2 regions of the Fictibacillus sp. EA-CB0309 genome follow, and region 2 is predicted to be linked to the other one. Evidence: a T-box and tRNA genes for the amino acid it is inferred to sense, from the RefSeq annotation. Region 2 holds a T-box; the other holds one or more tRNA genes.
What was found. A T-box is a leader RNA that pairs with one kind of tRNA and senses whether it is charged. The one in region 2 lies ahead of trpS (tryptophan--tRNA ligase), so its partner is inferred to be a tRNA-Trp.

Region 1 (7,847 bases), 1.1 Mb from region 2:
TCAACCATAAATAAGCGAAAGACACTCATCCCTTTACCCCCGTTTATACAAAATAAGAACATTGATAAAAGTGAATAAGTATTCACTTCTACTAAAATGTATAATTCGGATAAACAAGGATAAATCCTTCTTATTAATCAGAAAATTGTAAAATATTAAAATATTTAAGGGATTTCGGCCTATATTGTATAAAATAAAAACGAACACCACAGAAGATAGTGTCCGCTTCACTAATTTTATTTAATAACAGGCTCTAATAATCCCATTTCCAGACATGTTTTAATAGATAGCTTTTTTCTTTGGATGAAAATTTCATATGAATCAACTCTTCATTCACATTCATAATTTCACCAGTTCCAAATACCCTATGTACAACGAATTGACCAGCATGCAATGCTCCTTTTCTCGAATTGCATTAGGATTGTACGGAACTCCATTTATCTTTTTTCATTCCTAACTTTTTCTCGATTACTTGAACCAACAGATTCGATGGATGAAGTTTGATCTGGAGGATTAATGATATTCCTAACGTCTGCAACAAATAGGGACTCTTCTGTCTTCTTTCCGTCACTATAACTATAAGTAAGAAGTTTCAATTGTTTCTTTGCACGGGTCATTCCTACATAAAAAAGACGAGTAGATTCCTCCATTAGTTTGCTGTCAGATTGATCTTCACTTGAAGGAATAACTCCATCTACTAAATCGATCATATATACTTTCTCGAATTCAAGACCCTTTGAGCTATGAAAAGTAGATAGCGTTACGGCATTTTGACCTTTTTTCTTTTTTGCTGTTTTTAGAACAGCTTCCAAATGCTTTAATCTTTTTGCAAAATCCTCAAGATTCTTAAGGTCTGATGCAATCTCTTCAAGCGTATTTAAAATACCAATCAAGTAATCAATACGGAACCCAAGACTCTTACTTATCTTCTCAAGTGCCTTCTCGTAACCTAATTGATCCCTTATGACACGAATAGCCAGGAGAGGCTCCATCTCTTTCATTTCTTTAAATGTTTTTTTACTTGATTCCAAAAGTTTGACCTGGTATTCCTGTAATTTTACATGTTTCAGTAAATTATCAAATACAGAATCGCTGTTATTCAATTGTTTTAAAGCACTCATCTGCTGCTTACTAATATAACCGTTAAATTTTAAATGAATTTTTTCTAAAATATCTGGCCTCTTATCTGTAAAAGCCATCCGCATAAAATTCAATATATCTTGAACGACCCAGTGTGAAAAAAAGCGATTGTCAGCATCCTTCATATAAAAGGAATTCCTGCACGATCAAAATCATTCATTAATCCAATAGATGAGGAATTGTTACGGTATAAAATGGCTACTTCCATTAGTTGACCTTCATCTTTAAGTTCCTTTACCAAGTATTTAGATTGTTCCTTAAAATTGATAAGATTCCTTATTTCAATAGGCTCAAACGGTGGATTCTCTGTAAACATATTCTTTTCGTATCTATTTTTATTTCGTTTAATCAACTGGTTAGAAACATTCACGATGTCCTGAGTTGAGCGATAGTTCTGCTCCATAAAAAGTATAACCACTTCTGGATACACCTTCTTAAATTCAAGTAAATAAGAAGGCTCAGCACCTCTCCAGCTATAGATCGATTGATCATCATCGGCCACAACACATATATTTTTATGGATAGAAACCAATTTTTCTATAATCGAATGCTGGACTAGTGAAGTATCCTGACTTTCATCCGTTAAAACATAATCGTATCTTTGCTGATACAGAATCAGCAAGTTTTGATTGTTTTCTAGTACCTCATTACCAATTGTAAGCATATCATCAAAATCCAATAAAATTTGATTTTGATCCAAACGTTTAAATTCTTCGTATTCCATAATAATTTGTTCCGCTTTCGGTACATCACATGATACGGTGGACCACTGTTCTCTAGGTAGCATTTTATTTTTAATGTAACTGATATAGGTTGCAAGCTCCTCCATTTGGTCCTCAGTTATGTTCTCACCTACTATTGACTTAAATAAATTTCTCAATATAAGCTTCTTATTTAACGGAACGTTTTCAACGGACGCTGCATTCTCACCTAACTCTTGCTCCCCTTCAATAATTCGAAAAGATGTCCCCGTCCCTCTGTAATAATTCCTAACTACTTCAAAGGCAAAGCTATGTATAGTAGAAAAATCGACAGGCGGAAGATCAGGATAAAATCTCATGAACCGTGCTTTCATATCATTTGCTGAGGCTTTACTAAATGTAACAGCCTTTATACGAGATGGATTTATACCTTTTTGCTTAATTAAATAACCGATCCGCATGATGATCGTGGTTGTTTTCCCTGACCCTGGTGATGCGAGCAATAGAAGAGGTCCTTCAGTCTGCAGAACCGCTTTTTTTGAACATCATTTAAAGCGATGCCTAAATCCTTTTTCATTTTAATGAAGAAATCTTCCATTATTCAGTACCCCCTTTGATGAAAATGAATCTTGTTATCTTCTATTAGTGTACAATATTTGCCTTTAAGCAAAATAACATCAAAATAAAAAAACTCCCCACAAACGTGAGAAGTTTTAAGTTTAAATGTTAAGTTAAGTAAAATGGTACCGGTGGTCGGGGTCGAACCGACACTCCAGAAGGAACACGATTTTGAGTCGTGCGCGTCTGCCAATTCCGCCACACCGGCATGTAAATCTTTTGAATTGGAATGGAGGCGGCACCCGGATTCGAACCGGGGGATAAGGGTTTTGCAGACCCGTGCCTTACCACTTGGCTATGCCGCCAGAATATAAAAAATGGAGCGGAAGACGGGATTCGAACCCGCGACCCCAACCTTGGCAAGGTTGTATTCTACCACTGAACTACTTCCGCAAGCATTTAATTAACTTATAATATGTTGTTAAAATCATCATATGTCATAAAAATAAAAATGGCTGGGCTAGCTGGATTCGAACCAACGCATGACGGAGTCAAAGTCCGTTGCCTTACCGCTTGGCTATAGCCCAATAGTTAAATGGGGCGGACGAGGGGAATCGAACCCCCGAATGTCGGAACCACAATCCGATGCGTTAACCACTTCGCCACGACCGCCACAGTATTAAAATTTGGCAGGGGCAGTAGGAATCGAACCCACACCAAAGGTTTTGGAGACCTTCGTTCTACCTTTAAACTATGCCCCTATAAGGAAAATAAGATGGTGGAGGGGGACGGATTCGAACCGCCGAACCCGGAGGGAGCGGATTTACAGTCCGCCGCGTTTAGCCACTTCGCTACCCCTCCACAAATGAAGACAGGTTTTATTATAAAACATAAACACCCTGTATTTCAATAAGTTTTTTATTCCATTTAAGGAAGAAAAAACTGGTGCCGGCTAGAGGACTTGAACCCCCAACCTACTGATTACAAGTCAGTTGCTCTACCAATTGAGCTAAACCGGCAAAAAAATGGTGGCTCGAGACGGAATCGAACCGCCGACACGAGGATTTTCAGTCCTCTGCTCTACCGACTGAGCTATCGAGCCAAGAATTAAATTCTTGGTGTTGTATAACCACCGTTTAAATAAAAATGGCGGACCCGACCGGGGTCGAACCGGCGATCTCCTGCGTGACAGGCAGGCATGTTAACCACTACACCACGAGTCCAATATTGGTTGCGGGGACAGGATTTGAACCTGCGACCTTCGGGTTATGAGCCCGACGAGCTACCAGACTGCTCCACCCCGCGATGATATAAATATGATATAAAAGTTTATGGTGGAGGATGACGGGTTCGAACCGCCGACCCCCTGCTTGTAAGGCAGGTGCTCTCCCAGCTGAGCTAATCCTCCATATTTTAAGTTGGTTATGTATAAAAGTGGTGACCCGTACGGGATTCGAACCCGTGTTACCGCCGTGAAAGGGCGGTGTCTTAACCGCTTGACCAACGGGCCATAGTTTGAGCTAGAGAGTATGTATCTGGCGGAGAGCAAGGGATTCGAACCCTTGATACGGGGTTGACCGTATACACGATTTCCAATCGTGCTCCTTCGACCTCTCGGACAGCTCTCCAATATGGCTCCACAGGTAGGACTCGAACCTACGACCGATCGGTTAACAGCCGATAGCTCTACCACTGAGCTACTGTGGAATATGTATGGCTCAGCGACGTCCTACTCTAACAGGGGAGACCCCCAACTACCATCGGCGCTGAAGAGCTTAACTTCCGTGTTCGGTATGGGAACGGGTGTGACCTCTTCGCCATCATCACTGAACCAATTATATTGAGAGTATGTTCTCTCAAAACTAGATACGACGTTTCCAAACGTTATGCTTTTTAAGGATAAGCCCTCGACCGATTAGTATCTGTCAGCTCCACGTGTCACCACGCTTCCACACCAGACCTATCAACCTCATCATCTCTAAGGGGTCTTACTCACTTAACGTGATGGGAAATCTCATCTTGAGGGGGCTTCATGCTTAGATGCTTTCAGCACTTATCCCGTCCACACGTAGCTACCCAGCTATGCCCCTGGCGGAACAACTGGTACACCAGCGGTGTGTCCATCCCGGTCCTCTCGTACTAAGGACAGCTCCTCTCAAATTTCCTGCGCCCGCGACGGATAGGGACCGAACTGTCTCACGACGTTCTGAACCCAGCTCGCGTACCGCTTTAATGGGCGAACAGCCCAACCCTTGGGACCTACTTCAGCCCCAGGATGCGATGAGCCGACATCGAGGTGCCAAACCTCCCCGTCGATGTGGACTCTTGGGGGAGATAAGCCTGTTATCCCCAGGGTAGCTTTTATCCGTTGAGCGATGGCCCTTCCATGCGGAACCACCGGATCACTAAGCCCGACTTTCGTCCCTGCTCGACTTGTAGGTCTCGCAGTCAAGCTCCCTTGTGCCTTTACACTCTGCGAATGATTTCCAACCATTCTGAGGGAACCTTTGGGCGCCTCCGTTACTGTTTAGGAGGCGACCGCCCCAGTCAAACTGCCCGCCTGACACTGTCTCCGAACCGGATCACGGTTCAAGGTTAGAATTTCAATACAGCCAGGGTAGTATCCCACCGACGCCTCCACCGAAGCTGGCGCTCCGGCTTCTCAGGCTCCTACCTATCCTGTACAAGCTGTACCAAAATCCAATATCAAGCTGCAGTAAAGCTCCATGGGGTCTTTCCGTCCTGTCGCGGGTAACCTGCATCTTCACAGGTACTATAATTTCACCGGGTCTCTCGTTGAGACAGTATCCAAGTCGTTACACCTTTCGTGCGGGTCGGAACTTACCCGACAAGGAATTTCGCTACCTTAGGACCGTTATAGTTACGGCCGCCGTTTACTGGGGCTTCAATTCAGAGCTTCTCCCGTAAGGGATAACCCCTCCTCTTAACCTTCCAGCACCGGGCAGGTGTCAGCCCCTATACTTCACCTTGCGGTTTCGCAGAGACCTGTGTTTTTGCTAAACAGTCGCTTGGATCTATTCACTGCGGCTCTCTCGGGCGACAAACCCTATCAGAGCACCCCTTCTCCCGAAGTTACGGGGTCATTTTGCCGAGTTCCTTAACGAGAGTTCTCCCGATCATCTTAGGATTCTCTCCTCGCCTACCTGTGTCGGTTTGCGGTACGGGCACCTCTTTCCTCACTAGAGGCTTTTCTTGGCAGTGTAGGATCAGGGACTTCGGTACTAAAATTTCCCTCGCCATCACAGCTCAGCCTTCACGTTGGGCGGATTTGCCTACCCAACAGCCTAACTGCTTAGACGCACTATTCCATCAGTGCGCTCACCCTACCTTACTGCGTCCCCCCATTGTTCAAACGGAAAGGAGGTGGTACAGGAATATCAACCTGTTATCCATCGCCTACGCTTTTCAGCCTCGGCTTAGGCCCCGACTAACCCTGAGCGGACGAGCCTTCCTCAGGAAACCTTAGGCTTTCGATGGACAAGATTCTCACTTGTCTTTCGCTACTCATACCGGCATTCTCACTTCAAAGCGCTCCACCAGTCCTTCCGGTCTGACTTCGCTGCACTTCGAACGCTCCCCTACCCCTGTACCATACGGTACAAGCCATAGCTTCGGTGATACGTTTAGCCCCGTTACATTTTCGGCGCAGAGTCACTCGACCAGTGAGCTATTACGCACTCTTTAAATGGTGGCTGCTTCTAAGCCAACATCCTGGTTGTCTGGGCAACTCCACATCCTTTGCCACTTAACGTATACTTTGGGACCTTAGCTGATGGTCTGGGCTGTTTCCCTTTTGACTACGGATCTTATCACTCGCAGTCTGACTCCCGCGGATAATTCTCTGGCATTCGGAGTTTGACTGAATTCGGTAACCCTGTGGGGGCCCCTAGTCCAATCAGTGCTCTACCTCCAGGAATCTTGCCGCGAGGCTAGCCCTAAAGCTATTTCGGGGAGAACCAGCTATCTCCGTGTTCGATTGGCATTTCACCCCTACCCACACCTCATCCCCGCACTTTTCAACGTGCGTGGGTTCGGGCCTCCATTCAGTGTTACCTGAACTTCACCCTGGACATGGGTAGATCACACGGTTTCGGGTCTACGACCACGTACTATGTCGCCCTATTCAGACTCGCTTTCGCTGCGGCTCCGTCTTATCAACTTAACCTTGCACGGGATCGTAACTCGCCGGTTCATTCTACAAAAGGCACGCCGTCACCCGTTAATGGGCTCCGACTACTTGTAGGCACACGGTTTCAGGATCTATTTCACTCCCCTTCCGGGGTGCTTTTCACCTTTCCCTCACGGTACTGGTTCACTATCGGTCACTAGGGAGTATTTAGCCTTGGGAGATGGTCCTCCCGGATTCCGACGGGGTTTCACGTGTCCCGCCGTACTCAGGATCCACTCAGGAGAGAACGAAGTTTCAGCTACAGGGCTGTTACCTTCTTTGGCTGGCCTTTCCAGACCGCTTCACCTACTTCGTTCCTTTGTAACTCCATGTAGAGTGTCCTACAACCCCAGAGGGCAAGCCCTCTGGTTTGGGCTGATTCCGTTTCGCTCGCCGCTACTCAGGAAATCGCATTTGCTTTCTCTTCCTCCGGGTACTTAGATGTTTCAGTTCCCCGGGTCTGCCTTCTCATACCCTATGTATTCAGATATGGATACCATCCCATTACGGATGGTGGGTTCCCCCATTCGGAAATCCCCGGATCAATGCTTACTTACAGCTCCCCGAGGCATATCGGTGTTCGTCCCGTCCTTCTTCGGCTCCTAGTGCCAAGGCATCCACCGTGCGCCCTTTCTAGCTTAACCTTATATGATGTTTACACATCAAAGATTCTTGCTTGGCGCAGATTGTTAAATCTGCCTTGCATATTGTTTGGATGTCGATATCTAGTTTTCAAAGAACATCTTGAAAGAACATAAGTTCCTTCAAAACTGAACAAAAGAAGAATAGGTGTACTTACGAAACAGTCGAAGCTGTTTCATAATCTCCATAGAAAGGAGGTGATCCAGCCGCACCTTCCGATACGGCTACCTTGTTACGACTTCACCCCAATCATCTGTCCCACCTTCGGCGGCTGGCTCCCAAAAGGGTTACCCCACCGACTTCGGGTGTTACAAACTCTCGTGGTGTGACGGGCGGTGTGTACAAGGCCCGGGAACGTATTCACCGCGGCATGCTGATCCGCGATTACTAGCAATTCCGGCTTCATGTAGGCGAGTTGCAGCCTACAATCCGAACTGAGAATGACTTTTTGGGATTGGCTTGGCCTCGCGGCTTCGCAACCCTTTGTATCATCCATTGTAGCACGTGTGTAGCCCAGGTCATAAGGGGCATGATGATTTGACGTCATCCCCACCTTCCTCCGGTTTGTCACCGGCAGTCACCTTAGAGTGCCCAACTGAATGCTGGCAACTAAGGTC
Region 2 (7,847 bases):
ATTGTCCGGATACCCCTGTCAGTATAAGTGAAGCCCTGTTTTAAGAACAAAAATGCACCTGTTTTGCTTACTTAATAAAACAGAAAATATTATGATGCGAATAAAATACTACTTAACAAATAAAGATCTGCATCTTGATTGAAATTTACTCATAAAACGTTTATCCACCGCACATTTTTCTTTATAATAGAAAGCGGGTTAAAAACCGTGTACATAATGTAAGGGAGGAACTTGTAAGATGGATACAGAACGCAACATGAAATTTATGCAGATCGCCATGTCTCATCTGCCTGACGCACAGGCATTTCTTGAGAAAAAAGGAATTGAGCTAGGTATGGAAGATGTTCAGCCAATGCTTCAACTTTTGATGAATGTGATGAACGACGCTTACGAACTTGGTAAAGAAGAGAATAAGTAAACATAAGAAAAAGCCACCCCGTGTCGGGTTGGCTTTTTTACTTCTTCTTAAACGCAGAGAAGATAGGTGATATCTGTTGGGCGACTTTAACGGATTGATCGATAACGGCGAAAATTTTATTATAATCCAGTGAGCCTTCCTGCGTTCTGAAAGAATGTAAAAATGGGCGAGGCATTGGTTGTTGAAAAGGTACAGGCATGCCTCTGAATCCAGGGCCACCAAAATGTTGTGGAGGTGGGAAACCTTGCTGCATATGCTGGTGCTGATTTTGGCCCATCGGGAAGCGTCCAGGAAACTGTGGAGGATACATTGGTTGATGTTGATGCTGAGAGTTGTGCATGTGAACCACTCCTAATATCAATTTCACTAAACTTACATTTTTCTTCCATACAGGATATGCCCTAAGCCCTGTATTGGTGAAAGAAAAGAACTTTAACTAGACAAATACTTATAGATAACATAAAATTAGTACCAGGTCATAATATTTGATATAAACTTTTTAAAACTTAAAGCCAAAGGGGTAATGTTATGAATGCAGGAATCATAGGGATGGGCAGCTATATCCCGGAAAAAATTCTAGCGAACTCCGACCTGGAAAAAATGGTAGATACTAATGACGAGTGGATCAGAACTCGGACAGGAATCGTAGAACGTAGAATTGCAGAAGAATCAATGACAACATCTCATATGGCACGATTTGCAGCTGAAGAAGCAATAAAAGATGCCGGTATCTCTGCAGAGGAAATCGATCTGATCGTTGTAGCAACCGTTACTCCTGATAATCCTTTTCCATCAGTAGCATGTCAGCTGCAAGAGTCCTTAGGTGCAAAGAACGCAGTAGGAATGGACGTAAGTGCTGCGTGTGCAGGTTTTATTTACGGTTTGGTCGTAGGAAAGCAGTTTATTGAAACGGGAACATATAAAAATGTTTTAGTCGTTGGTGCTGAAAAGCTCTCAAAGATTACAGACTGGAAAGATCGTAACACAGCTGTTCTTTTTGGTGATGGAGCAGGTGCAGCGGTTCTATCTAAGGTGAGTGAAGGAAGAGGAATTCTTTCATTTGAGCTTGGGTCTGACGGAACGGGTGCAAAACATCTTTATCAAAATGAATTTATTCATATGAACGGACGCGAAGTTTTCAAATTTGCTGTTCGACAAATGGGTGAGTCATCACTAAATGTAGTTCACAAAGCAGGACTTTCGAAAGAAGATGTTGACTTTTTGATACCTCATCAAGCAAACATCAGAATCATGGAAGCATCAAGAGAAAGATTAGAACTTCCGAAAGAAAAAATGGTCATGACGATTGATCGCTTTGGCAACACGTCATCTGCATCCATTCCAATGGCATTAAAAGAAGCATTAAAAGATGGTAGAATAAAAGAAGATCATACAATCGTACTTGTTGGATTCGGTGGCGGACTAACCTGGGGTGCTGTTGCGCTTCGCTGGGGAAGGTAAGCTCTTTTCTAACAATGATGTACAAAGGAGAGTTGGTTTTACAATGAAAAAAGAGTAGTCGTAACAGGCATGGGAGCCGTAACTCCTCTTGGAAACAGTGTAGAAGAAACATGGAAAAAGATTGTTGAAGGTCAAAGCGGGGTAGGTCCGCTTACAAGAAGAGATGCAGAAAAGTTTCCGGTAAAAGTAGCTGCTGAAGCTACTGAATTTAATCCAGAAGACTTTATGGATAAAAGAGACGCACGCCGAATGGATCGCTTCACACAATTTGCTGTTGCAGCATCCATTATGGCTGTTAAAGATGCAAATTTAGATATCACGGAAGAAATCGCTCCACGCGTAGGTGTTTGGATCGGTTCTGGTATTGGTGGTATGGATACACATGAAGAACAGTTTCGTATTTTTGAAGCAAAAGGGGTAAGACGTGTAAGTCCATTCTTCGTACCGATGATGATTCCAGACATGGCTTCAGGCCAAGTTTCAATCACAATTGGTGCAAAAGGGATGAACTCATGTACAGTAACCGCTTGTGCATCTGGTGCGAACTCAATTGGTGATGCATTCAAGGTCATTCAGCGCGGAGATGCAGATGTTATGGTGACCGGTGGAACAGAAGCACCTATTACAGATATGGCTCTAGCTGGTTTCTGCCAAGCAGGCGCATTATCTACTAATCCAGATCCAAATACAGCAAGCCGTCCGTTTGATAAAAACAGAAGTGGTTTTATCATTGGGGAAGGTGCTGGAATTCTTGTTCTTGAAGAATACGAATTTGCCAAAAAACGCGGTGCAAAAATTTACGCAGAAATCGTAGGGTATGGTGCGACTGGTGATGCTCATCATATTACACAGCCGGCTCCTGGTGGAGAAGGCGGTGCACGTGCGATGAGACAGGCAGTTGAAGACAGCGGACTAACACCAGAAGACATTTCGTATATTAACGCACACGGTACGAGTACTGATTTTAACGATAAATTCGAAACAGCTGCGATTAAAGCTGTGTTTAATGAGCATGCTTACAATATTCCTGTTAGTTCGACAAAGTCCATGACAGGCCATTTGCTAGGTGCTGCTGGTGGAATCGAAGCCATTTTCTCTGTTAAAGCCATTCAAGAGAATATTCTGCCGCCAACCATTAACTATGAAACACCTGATGAAGAGTGTGATCTCGACTATGTTCCGAATACAGCTAGAAATGCAGAAGTGAAAGCCGTACTGAGCAACTCGCTTGATTTGGCGGGCACAATGCGTCGTTAGTATTTAAGAAAATAGAAGAATAATACGATGGAAAATCCCGTTTTCTTTTTGAAAGCGGGGTTTTTGCATACTTCGAGTAAATTACCTTATTTTAGAATAAAAAGGACAACCTCTGACTATACTGATTTTAAATACAAATCGGTAAAAAAGTGAGGGGTACAGATGTTATACTTACGTGATGTTTGGGTCAACTGGTTTGAAGGAGAAGAGAATGGCTATAACGTTTGTGAGTTCCATGAATGGCGAAAAGACGACTACATTGAGTTGTTGGACCAAGTACCCATTATTAAAATAGAATCCACACTCTTTCACTACATTGAAAATGACTTAAATGACCTTCCAGATGCACTTCTTGAAGAAGTACATCAGAAAGCTTATGTCAGAAAGAACAACCAGCGCGTACAGCTAGAACACTGCTTTATTATTACGGATGAAAAGAAATCTCTCATCGTTGATACAATGGGATATAGAATACCAATCCGTAAGAGCAGACTCATCCCACGACAAGAACAGCTAGTCTTCGAAATGGCAGAGCAGACAGAAACAACGGTATATACGTTTAGTGAAAAGCAGATGAGCAAGGAATATCACATTCTTTCTCCAAACCCTGACAGCATGAGGGGATTAACGCGTAAAGAAAGACAGTTAAAGCAGCTTCTCTTATGACACTAGATCAACTGCATTCGACAAAAAATGTTGCTGAGATGAGATATTGGTGCACAGAGTGGATGCCTGAGCAATACGGAAGAATTCAGAGAATGGATTTTGACGAAGCATGGGACGCACTGTATTGTGAATTAAAAAGCGGTTGGTCCAAGAAGCATATGGATATGTGTGAACGGTTAGTAAAAGGACAACCTTATTTCGAAAAGATATGGGAACTTGAAAACGGAACTCAAGTGAATTAATAGAACTTAAAGAAGCTGGCTCCATGTGGGAGTCAGCTTTTTATGGTTTTTGGTGAGTAGGTTCTGCTGGCGAACAGTTCATTTAATTGTTCAGGATGATTTGCGCTCGTTCAGCGGCATTTATGCTCGCTGAACGAGCGATTCCCGAAGTTTATGAGCGATTCCCGAAGTTTATGAGCGATTCCCGAAGTTTATGAGCGATTCCCGAAGTTTATGAGCGATTCCCGAAGTTTATGAGCGATTCCCGAAGTTTATGAGCGATTCCCGAAGTTTATGAGCGATTCCCGAAGTTTATGAGCGATTCCCGAAGTTTATGAGCGCTGTCCAACAAAAAATCTAAAAAAAGCCAGTGGAGAATCAAAATGATCTGCCCCATTGGCTTTTGGTAATTAGGAAAATAAAAAACTCAGAATCAGCTATTAAATTCTTTTACGAGCTAACCCCATCGCACGTTCCGCTTTATTCAACGTCTTATTCGCTACAAAGTTTGCTTTCTCGGCACCTTTATCAAGAATGTCATCTAATTCAGAAGACTCAACATATTCTTTGTAACGTTCTTGAATCGGTTTTAGCGCATTGATTACAGCTTTTGCAACACCTTGTTTAAAGTCTCCATATCCTTTGCCTTCGTATTTTTCAACAAGTGAAGAAATACTTTCTCCAGTTAGTTGAGAATAGATCGTCAGCAAATTAGAAATTCCCGGTTTGTTTTCTTTATCATAAGCAACTACACCATCTGAATCCGTTGTAGCACGCTTAATTTTCTTTAAAATCACAGATTCATCATCGAGCATAGAGATAAACGAATTTTGATTCGGATCTGACTTACTCATCTTTTTCTCTGGATCAACAAGGGACATGATTCTAGCCCCTTCAGAAGCGATTCTTGGCTCTGGGATTACAAAAATATCGCGGTACTTCTTATTAAAGCGCTCTGCAATATCCCGCGTAAGTTCAAGATGCTGCTTCTGATCATCTCCTACAGGCACGATTCCAGTATTGTAAAGAAGAATATCTGCTGCCATCAGTGGGGGATATGTTAACAATCCTGCAGAAACAGCTTCTTTACCTGTAGATTTGTCCTTAAACTGTGTCATACGCTCTAATTCTCCGATGTACGTTACACACTGAAGCATCCATCCCATTTTCGTGTGCGCTGGAACATCTGATTGAATGAATATTGTGGACTTATCAGGATCAATTCCAGCTGCTAAGTAAAGGGCCGCTAAATTTCTGCTGTTCTTTTTTAGAGCAACTGGATCTTGTGCTACCGTAATCGCGTGCTGATTTACTACGCAAAAGTAGCATTCATGTTCATGTTGAAGCTCGACAAAATGTCTCATAGCTCCAATATAGTTACCGATTGTTAAATTTCCACTCGGCTGTATGCCTGAAAAGATTACAGACATGATTCATCTCTCCTTTATTTTTAAAATCAATATAAAAAGGCCCACTCGTCGCCTTATGCAAGGGACGAATGGACCGCGGTGCCACCCTTATAATTCTCAAATATAATGAAAATCACTCAAAACGTACAGGAATATCCGATACGCTGTCCATTTATATCGTGCGGACATCTACACGTCTGAGCCTACTTATAAGGTTCGGTCAGAATGCTCAAAAGCCCATTCCATCATGATCCACTGCCTGTTTGCACCAACCACAGACTCTCTGAAAGTATCACACCATGTACTCTTCTTTATCATCGCATGTATCATTTATTTTTTAGTAGTATACACAAATTATAAAAGATATGCAACGGCAACTGAAAGTAAAGTCAACATAAGGCTGCTGTAAAGAAACGCTTGCATATATGAAACATTTACACGCTCTGACAAATGAAAGTTCGTTTTAAAAGAAATTTGTTCATCAATTTCTGGGGCTCTTGAAAGAACTTTAGAAACTCTTTTGACACTATATGTAAAGAAATCAAAAAAACCACCTTTCACTACATATAATGCGATCCCAATAAGTGCGATCGAGATTGAAAAATAAAAAAGCGTGTTTATGTATTTTTCAAGGGTAAAAGGTCCGGTAGAGAATAAAGCAGCTCCTAATGCTATAAAGATAGGGAATGCTGATATAATCAGAATCCTTCTTAAAGTTACGTTCATCAATCTTGCCTCCATCTAGTAAAAATTACACCATAAACATTTAAAAATGTACCACATAATTTGCATTATACCGTCAGACTATACTCCCATTGTAACAAATGAAATATAAAATTGACGAATTATCTTCTCATTTAACTCATGTTCTATCATCACAAAAAATCGAGAATGTAATATTCATGCTAGTTTACACATAATTTTGGTAAAAATTGTAGAATTATCAGAAAATAATCACCCTCCAGGAATGAGTCTTTGTACCTATTTTTTGTTAAGGAAAAGTAAATATAATGGGCTTTTTGTAAAACTCTTAAAAAAAATAAATGCACAATTGTTTGAAAACTTGTATAATCGAACTTGTAGATGAAAATATCTGATAATTCTTGATGCTTTTATCTGCTAACAAATTAACAGGATAAAAAGGGAGGTCAACACATGAAGAAGTCAAAATGGTCATTACTACTTACTTTGGTTCTAGCATTGAGCATGTTCTTAGCTGCTTGTAGTGGCGGAGACAAAAATGCTGGCGACGGTAAGGACAAAGACAAAGATGATCCAAAAGCAGCTGCACCAAGTGAGCCGCAAGTACTTAACATCCTTGATGGGGAAGAAATTCCTTCAATGGATTCTTCACAAGCAACAGACTCTGTTTCTTTCGAAGTATTGAACAACGTTATGGAAGGTTTGTACCGTCTTGATAAAGACAACAAGCCGACTCCAGGTGTTGCTGAAAGTCACACAGTTAACGAAGATGGAACTGTTTACACATTCAAGTTAAATCCAAACGCTAAATGGAGCGATGGATCTCAAGTAGTAGCGAAAGATTTCGTATACTCTTGGCAAAAAGCATTACATCCAGATACACTTTCTGAGTATGCTTACATCATGGGACCTGTAAAGAACGCTAACGCGATTCAAACTGATGGTGACCCATTATTCGGTAAAGTAGAAGAGCTAGGTGTTAAGGCTGTTGACGACACAACTCTTGAAGTAACTCTTGAAGCTCCAGCTCCTTATTTCTTAGGACTTACTGGATTCGCAACTTTCTATCCGCAAAAAGAAGAGTTTGTTAAATCTCAAAGCGACAAGTACGCTTTAGAAGCTAACACTCTATTATACAACGGTCCTTTCGTACTAAACGAGTGGAAACACAACGAAGGATGGCAATACAAGAAAAACGATAACTACTGGGATAAAGATAACGTAAAATTAGACGAAATTAACGTTAAAATCGTTAAAGACGTTGCAACAAGCGTTAACCTTTATGAAACTGGTCAAACAGATATCACTGGTCTAAGCATGGAATTTGTTGATCAGTACAAAGATCATGAAGATCTTTATACTCGTGGAGAATCTTCAGTATTCTTCTTACGTTTAAACCAAAAATCAGAAGCTCTTAAGAACGCTAACATCCGTAAAGCAATCGACATGGCTTATGACAAGCAATCTATGGTAGACGTACTTCTTAACAACGGTTCTACACCTGCATACTACCTAGTACCTGGTGATTTCACGCCTGGTCCAGACGGTGAAGACTACCGTAAAACAAATGGTAACTTTGGTGAGTATAACCTTGAAAAAGCTAAAGAACTTTGGGCTGCTGGTCTAAAAGAACTTGGTAAAGATTCTGTAGAACTTCAACTATTGAACTATGATTCTGATGGCGCTAAGAAAATGGGTGAGTTCTTCAAGAAC

Region 1: it has a tRNA-Trp gene. The T-box ahead of trpS (tryptophan--tRNA ligase) is inferred to sense a tRNA for this amino acid. The anticodon was not compared.

The regions. Positions count from the first base shown of each region.
Region 1 covers NZ_CP169271.1:3,636,995-3,644,841, forward strand. The annotation lists partial or broken gene ACEWFH_RS20410 (ATP-dependent helicase) at 237-2,439, opposite strand; tRNA gene ACEWFH_RS20415 (tRNA-Leu) at 2,583-2,667, opposite strand; tRNA gene ACEWFH_RS20420 (tRNA-Cys) at 2,690-2,764, opposite strand; tRNA gene ACEWFH_RS20425 (tRNA-Gly) at 2,778-2,852, opposite strand; tRNA gene ACEWFH_RS20430 (tRNA-Gln) at 2,912-2,986, opposite strand; tRNA gene ACEWFH_RS20435 (tRNA-His) at 2,996-3,071, opposite strand; tRNA gene ACEWFH_RS20440 (tRNA-Trp) at 3,087-3,160, opposite strand; tRNA gene ACEWFH_RS20445 (tRNA-Tyr) at 3,176-3,260, opposite strand; tRNA gene ACEWFH_RS20450 (tRNA-Thr) at 3,343-3,418, opposite strand; tRNA gene ACEWFH_RS20455 (tRNA-Phe) at 3,426-3,501, opposite strand; tRNA gene ACEWFH_RS20460 (tRNA-Asp) at 3,547-3,622, opposite strand; tRNA gene ACEWFH_RS20465 (tRNA-Met) at 3,628-3,704, opposite strand; tRNA gene ACEWFH_RS20470 (tRNA-Val) at 3,732-3,807, opposite strand; tRNA gene ACEWFH_RS20475 (tRNA-Glu) at 3,835-3,909, opposite strand; tRNA gene ACEWFH_RS20480 (tRNA-Ser) at 3,936-4,027, opposite strand; tRNA gene ACEWFH_RS20485 (tRNA-Asn) at 4,032-4,106, opposite strand; rRNA gene rrf (5S ribosomal RNA) at 4,116-4,230, opposite strand; rRNA gene ACEWFH_RS20495 (23S ribosomal RNA) at 4,295-7,232, opposite strand; rRNA gene ACEWFH_RS20500 (16S ribosomal RNA) at 7,421-7,847, opposite strand, start outside.
Region 2 covers NZ_CP169271.1:2,572,403-2,580,249, reverse strand. The annotation lists gene ACEWFH_RS14365 (ComZ family protein) at 239-418, shown strand; gene ACEWFH_RS14360 (YppG family protein) at 456-758, opposite strand; gene ACEWFH_RS14355 (beta-ketoacyl-ACP synthase III) at 947-1,879, shown strand; partial or broken gene fabF (beta-ketoacyl-ACP synthase II) at 1,949-3,159, shown strand; partial or broken gene ACEWFH_RS14345 (DUF3603 family protein) at 3,299-4,044, shown strand; gene trpS (tryptophan--tRNA ligase) at 4,464-5,453, opposite strand; T-box leader at 5,511-5,759, opposite strand; gene ACEWFH_RS14335 (DUF3899 domain-containing protein) at 5,787-6,158, opposite strand; gene ACEWFH_RS14330 (peptide ABC transporter substrate-binding protein) at 6,588-7,847, shown strand, end outside.